Linked DNA regions of Zymomonas mobilis subsp. pomaceae ATCC 29192. The protein of the gene in region 1 binds, or shares a complex with, the protein of each later gene. Links are inferred from orthologs where the notes say so. Each region holds a gene or a part of one and is shown in the gene's direction. Other genes may lie near its edges.

Region 1 (3,924 bases):
GAGGGTTGACAGCAGCTTATTGCCGCATTAGTTCGCAGCTCAACTGTTGCCCCGTCGTCTAAAGGTAAGACTACGGACTCTGACTCCGTCAATTGTGGTTCGAATCCACACGGGGCATCCAGATTACATTATCGAATAAAATATCTGATTTTTAAGATATTCAAAGACTTCTAAGAACACATTCCAAAAAGTAGATAAAAATTCTGTATTTCTCAAAATGAGAATAAGTGAATCTCTCAACGTTCTTAAGAATTTTTTGCTGATAACTCTATATAATTACAGTTATTATTTTAGATTTATAATCTGTATCTAATACAAGATACTCTATTTTTAATTATTATTTAATTTAAATTTTTCTCAAAAAATATTCTTTATGTCTAAAATTAATGACTGTTATTGTAATATTTTTTCTTATTAGCGCTATTTTTACGTGCTTATTTTTTAATGTTCTATTGACTTCACGATAAGGAACGTCAACCTTATTCTCTGTGGAATCGGATTATTCTAAAAACAAAAAATCCTTCTATCGTTCAGGCGTTATAGGGGTTCTCGATTTAGTTTCTCTATTCCTTCAGGAAATTTCAGGAGTATCCTTAAATGCTACAAACAGCTTTTTATGGCAGAGGATTTGCCCTGAGTTTTTATAGTCGATGCTGGTTAAAATCCGCATTTTTATAAAGTAAATATGTTTTTTGTTTTATTTTTCGATTATTGATAATTCATTGTGTTGATAAATGGATAGGCCATACCAATATACTGAATAGTACGAGTTGTTAGGCATCGGATTTTTATCCGATGCATTAGGAATAGGGAGTGGGAATATGCCATCTTTTGCCAAAGCCCTTGAGCAGACACTTCATAATGCGCTTGCGATTGCTAGCCGCCGTCACCATGAATATGCTATGCTGGAACATTTGTTGCTGGCTTTGATTGACGACGAACATGCGTCGAAGGTCATGGCAGGCTGTGGCGTTGATCTTGCTGAATTAAAGCGCTCTATTACCACCTATCTAGATACTGAACTGGATGCTTTGAAAATTGAGGGGAACAGTGATCCCTCGCCAACAAGCGGTTTCCAGCGTGTTATTCAGCGGGCTATTTTGCATGTCCAATCATCGGGACGCGATGAAGTCACGGGGGCGAATGTTTTAGTCGCTTTATTCTCCGAGCGTGAAAGCTATGCGGTTTACTTCCTCCAGCAGCAGGATATGAGCCGCTTGGATGCTGTAAGCTTTTTAAGTCATGGTGTGGGAAAAGGTGGACTTGCAACGCCTGAAACCCAGAATGAGGAAGAAAAAGCACCGCAGCGTCCTGCTGAAGTCGCTAAAAAGAATGAGAGCGCTTTGAAGCAGTTCACGGTTAATCTGAATGAGAAAGCCGAAATTGGGCGCATTGATCCTTTGATCGGTCGGTCTGCCGAAGTTGATCGCACTATTCAGATATTATGTCGGCGTTCTAAAAATAATCCGCTTTATGTCGGCGATCCAGGCGTTGGAAAGACGGCCATTGCGGAAGGACTCGCCCGTAAGATTATTGAAGATCAAGTGCCAGAAGTCTTAAAAGGCACGATCATTTATTCTTTGGATATGGGCGCGCTATTAGCGGGTACTCGGTATCGGGGTGATTTTGAAGAACGTTTGAAGGCCGTTGTGTCTGAACTTCAAAAGCAGCCAAAAGCGGTTCTGTTTATTGATGAGATTCATACCATCATTGGGGCAGGCGCGACTTCTGGCGGAGCAATGGACGCTTCTAACCTCTTGAAACCGGCGTTATCGAGTGGTGCTATCCGTTGTATCGGTTCAACAACCTATAAAGAATTTCGGAATCACTTTGAAAAAGACAGAGCGCTTTTGCGGCGGTTCCAGAAAATCGATGTGGTTGAGCCGTCTATAGAGGATGCCGTCAAGATCCTTTCGGGATTGCGGCCTTCTTTCGAGCAGCATCACAATGTGCGCTATACCTCGGATGCTATCCGCTCAGCGGTAGAGCTTTCCGCACGTTACATTAATGATCGGAAATTACCTGACAAGGCCATTGATGTCATTGATGAAGTAGGGGCTGCCCAGATGTTGGTAGCACCGTCTAAAAGACGTAAGGTTATCTCGGCAAAAGAAGTAGAAGCGGTCGTAGCTACTATGGCACGCATCCCACCGAAATCAGTGTCCAATGATGATAGTCAGGTATTGGCTAACCTTGAAACTGATCTGAAGCGTGTGGTCTTTGGTCAGGATAAGGCCATTAAAACTTTGGCTTCTGCCATTAAGTTAAGCCGTGCAGGTTTACGCGATCCGCATAAGCCCATTGGTAACTATCTGTTCTCTGGTCCAACCGGGGTTGGTAAAACAGAAGTGGCACGTCAGTTGGCTTCGCTGTTAGGCATTCCGCTGAAACGCTTTGATATGTCTGAATATATGGAGCGTCATTCTGTCAGCCGTTTGATCGGTGCACCTCCGGGTTATGTCGGTTATGATCAGGGCGGCCTCTTAACGGATGCCATCGAGCAGAATCCACATTCGGTCTTGTTATTGGATGAAATTGAAAAAGCGCATCCTGATCTCTTCAATATCTTGTTGCAGGTGATGGATAACGGAAAGCTGACTGACCCTCATGGAAAAACGGTCGATTTCCGTAACGTTATTTTGATTATGACAAGTAATGCGGGTGCCTCTGACATGGCACGGGAAACGATTGGTTTTGGTGATCTCACGCGTGAGGGTGAAGATTACGAGGCGATTAAAACGATGTTTACACCAGAATTTCGTAATCGTCTGGATGCGATCGTTCCCTTTAGCTATCTGTCGCCGGATATGATCCAGCGTGTGGTTGATAAGTTCATCCTTGAACTTGAAATCCAGTTGGCAGACCGGAAGGTTGACATCGCTTTTGATGACGAAGCGCGCGAATGGTTGGGTAAAAAAGGCTATGATCGTCTTTATGGTGCCCGCCCAATGGGCCGCCTGATTCAAGAGAAGATCAAACAGCCATTGGCAGAAGAATTACTGTTTGGGAAGCTCGTAGATGGTGGTGAAGTAAAAGTTCATATGAAAGACAATGAACCTAGCTTTGAAATCGTCCCAGGCGCGCCTTCCATCAGCAAAAAGGCTAAAAGTAGTAAAAAGGCCAGTGAAGCTGCCAGTGAATAATCCTTCATAGAGAAGATGGGCTGATAACCTTAGCCCATCACTCTCTTCATTTGCGCTATAAAAAACGGATCTGGTTTATACCGGATCCGTTTTTCTGTATATCACTTGCTATATTATCTAAGGGTAGAATCAGGATTTTAACTTCCAGCCGCGCGCAATTAAAAAATAGGCTACGAGGCTAAGAATAATATTAACTGCAATCAGAATGCTAGCGCTTATCGTGACATTGGCATCTGCAACATCAATAAAGCCATAACGAAAACCTGAGATTACATGAAAAAAGGGATTCCATGTACTGAAATCATAAAACAGGCCATGTAGGCTATGAACAGAATAGAATGTGCCGGAAAGAAGTGCCAATGGTTGAATAATGAAATTAGAAACTGAAGCTGCATGATCATATTTATCGGCCCAGACAGAAGTGAGCAGACCAATAAGCGCTAGCATCATAGCCCCTAGAAAACCGAACAAAAAGACAGCGCCTATATGCATAGGATTGTAATGAACATGGGGCCAAAAAGCCATGGCTAACCACAAAAAGAAGCCCACCAAAAAAGCCCGTGTCATTGCAGCCCCCAATAAGGCTGCTATTAGCTCTTTGGATCCGATAGGAGGAATAAGATAATCTAAAATAGTACCTTGCATTTTGCCTACTAAAAGTGAGAAACTGGCATTAGCAAAGGCATTTTGCATCATGCCCATGGCAATAAGACCTGGGGCAACAAAGGCTGCAAAATCCCATCCCAGTGTTTTGTGACCGCCCCCCAATGCAACGGTAAAA
Region 2 (3,232 bases), 710 kb from region 1 along the record:
CCGCATCATCCAATATTGTTGGCACTAATTTTTATTCAGCCGCAATGGTTTCGTTGGTATGAATACCTAAACTTGAGAAATAACGCTTAATATTGCGCGCGGCCTGACGAATACGATGTTCATTTTCTACAAAGGCCAAACGCACATACCCTTCGCCTTTTTCGCCATATCCAACGCCCGGGGCGACCGCTACTTTTGCATGGGTAAGAAGGCGTTTTGAAAATTCAAGACTGCCCAAATGGGCCAATTCGGCTGGTAACGGTGCCCAAGCAAACATAGACGCTTTTGGTGCCGGAATGGGCCAGCCGGCACGCGCAAAACTTTCTACCATGACATCTCGACGATGGCGATAAAGTTCGCGATTTTTAGCAATGATTTCTTGAGGGCCATTGATAGCGGCAACAGCCGCCGCCTGAATAGGCGTAAAGGCTCCGTAATCAAGATAGCTTTTGACGCGGGTTAGTGCCGCAATCAGCTTTTTATTTCCAACCGCAAAACCAATACGCCATCCCGCCATAGAATAGGTTTTTGATAAAGAGGTAAACTCAACAGCCACATCTTTTGCCCCCGGAATCTGGAGAATAGAAGGGGGAGGATTGCCGTCAAAATAAATTTCCGCATAGGCAAGATCGGATAAGACCCAGATATTATGCTTACGGGCAAATTCGACAACCCGTTCGTAAAAAGCCAGATCCGCGACTTCTGCTGTCGGATTAGAGGGATAGCCGATAACCATAGCGCTTGGTTTAGGCACCGTAAAATTAACGGCTCTTTCTAAATCCCTAAAGAAGTTTTCATCCGGTGTGGTTGGAATAGAGCGAATCGTGGCACCGGCAATGATGAAACCGAACATATGAATCGGATAGCTAGGATTGGGGGCAAGAATCACATCACCCGGGGCTGTGATTGCTTGGGCAAGGTTAGCAAGACCTTCTTTCGACCCCAACGTCACTACCACTTCACTGTCAGGGTCAAGATCGACCCCGAAACGGCGCTGATAATAAGCCGCCTGTGCCTTTCGTAAGCCCGGAATACCGCGAGAAGCGGAATAGCCATGCGCATCCGGCTTACTCGCTACTTCAGCTAGCTTATCAATTACATAAGAGGGAGGGGGTTGATCAGGATTCCCCATACCAAGATCAATAATATCCTCTCCTGCCGCCCGCGCGGCGGCCCGCATCGCATTGACTTCTGCGATAACGTAAGGGGGCAGACGGCGGATGCGGTAGAATGGCTCGGACATTTTTACTCCTTGGCCGAATAAAAAAAGTGGAAAAACTCTATTTATAATACGCTTTTATCCGGCGAAAATACTATAGGATTTTCTGCAAGCGGTGATAAGAAGATATTATGTTTTTTTACAAAAATAGTAGAAAGATATTTTATCATAAAGATAGCCTTAAAAGATAGTTTAAGCGGACCATTTTTACCGATATAAGTGTTCGCATTATCTTGTTTATGGCTTTTTGTGGTGTCATATCACCCTAAACAGCAGTCTATAGGCAATTGCCGATTTGCCGAGGCAGGCATAGCCGCCTTTCTTCAACAATTTACCTTAGGGGATATCATGAGCGGCGATAAGGATTTTGATCAGGATAATGAAAATGACGTCACAGTCATTACCCGCACCACACCCCAGACAAAAAAACCACAACCCTATAAAGTCTTAATGTTAAATGACGACTATACCCCGATGGAATTTGTGGTTCTTTGTCTTCAACGTTTTTTCCGTATGGGAATCGAAGATGCTACTAAGGTGATGTTACAAGTGCATCAACGCGGTGTCGGGATATGCGGAATTTTCAGCTATGAAGTGGCCGAAACCAAAGTTAATCAGGTTATCGACTTTGCGCGGCAGCATCAGCATCCATTACAATGCACTTTAGAAAAAGCCTGATGATTTTATCCGGTACTTCAAGCCCGACAGACTAACTAATATACCATGAATCGTTTTTTCCTGATTTTTCAGGATTAAGGGCGCTTGGCGGCAGGATTGTTTAAAGATAGAGACAGGCTATGGATCGTATTAAAATTCGCGGTGGCCAACGCTTGAAAGGCCGTATTCCTGTCTCGGGCGCTAAAAATGCTGTTTTAGCGCTGATGCCTGCTAGTCTTTTAACCAGTGAGCCCTTAACGCTTATCAATCTCCCGCGACTAGCTGATGTTGATAGCTGTTGCCATTTGTTGAATGAGCTAGGCGTTTCTACCATGATCGCCCGTTGTAAGGGGGATCATCCCGGCCGTGAGATTACCTTAACGGCCGCTTCTATTGCTTCAACCGTCGCCCCCTATGACATCGTCCGTAAAATGCGGGCGTCAATTCTTGTGTTGGGGCCATTATTAGCGCGAGAAGGGGAAGCAACTGTTTCGTTGCCGGGTGGTTGTGCTATCGGTAACCGTCCTATTGATTTACATTTACGAGCTTTAGAGGCCTTAGGCGCTGATATTGAATTGGCGGCAGGTTACGTGCGTGCGCGGGCACCCGATGGTGGTTTAAAAGGGGGTATTATAAGTTTCCCGGTGGTATCAGTAGGGGCCACTGAAAATGCTATCATGGCCGCTGTTCTAGCGACAGGCGAAACCATTATTAATAATGCCGCGCGTGAACCAGAAATTGTTGATCTGTGTCGGTGTTTGCTGGCGATGGGCGCTAAAATTACAGGTATTGGTAGTAGCCGTCTAGTTATCCATGGGTGTGATCGATTACATGGGGCAACGCATGTTGTCATGCCTGATCGTATCGAGGCTGGTAGCTATGCTTGTGCCGCCGCGATTACAGGGGGGGATGTTTTTTTACAAGGCGCACGGGCTATTGATATGGCCGAAGTGCTGGTTGAATTGGAACAAAGCGGTTTAGGTATAGTAGCTGAAGAAGAGGGCGTAAGAATTACAGCCGATAAGCCTTTGGAATCCTTAACCCTTTCAACGGCACCTTTCCCTGGATTTCCGACAGATATGCAGGCTCAGTTTATGGCTATGCTTGTTCTGGCAAAGGGAACTAGCGTTTTGACCGAAACGATTTTTGAAAATCGTTATATGCATGTACCAGAATTAGTGCGGATGGGCGCCGATATTCAGGTCCAAGGGCGTATGGCTGTCGTAAAAGGCGTGCCCCGTCTATTTGGTGCCGAGGTCATGGCTACAGATTTGCGGGCTTCTATGAGTCTGATCATTGCCGCTTTGGCGGCTGAAGGGGAAACACAGGTGCATCGTGTTTATCACCTTGATCGGG

The links.
Region 2: the proteins of clpA (region 1) and clpS are in contact, whole or in part, in a solved structure (PDB 1LZW), measured with the Escherichia coli proteins. The link is inferred for Zymomonas mobilis subsp. pomaceae ATCC 29192 from one-to-one orthologs.

The regions. Positions count from the first base shown.
Region 1 is NC_015709.1:909,842-913,765, reverse strand. Bases 429-3,482 are described here. They hold clpA (ATP-dependent Clp protease ATP-binding subunit ClpA), read left to right. Parts: upstream 429-821; coding sequence 822-3,143; downstream 3,144-3,482. Other genes in these bases: ZYMOP_RS04115 (ABC transporter permease), read right to left, coding at 3,273-3,482. In the rest of the region: more of ZYMOP_RS04115, read right to left, coding at 3,483-3,924. UniProt on the Escherichia coli protein: ATP-dependent specificity component of the ClpAP protease. It directs the protease to specific substrates. It has unfoldase activity. The primary function of the ClpA-ClpP complex appears to be the degradation of unfolded or abnormal proteins.
Region 2 is NC_015709.1:1,622,462-1,625,693, forward strand. The notes cover bases 436-3,232. They hold clpS (ATP-dependent Clp protease adapter ClpS), read left to right. Parts: upstream 436-1,567; coding sequence 1,568-1,897; downstream 1,898-3,232. Other genes in these bases: ZYMOP_RS07215 (LL-diaminopimelate aminotransferase), read right to left, coding at 436-1,243; murA (UDP-N-acetylglucosamine 1-carboxyvinyltransferase), read left to right, coding at 2,017-3,232. Also shown: ZYMOP_RS07210 (hypothetical protein), read left to right, coding at 1-28; more of ZYMOP_RS07215, read right to left, coding at 32-435. UniProt on the Escherichia coli protein: Involved in the modulation of the specificity of the ClpAP-mediated ATP-dependent protein degradation.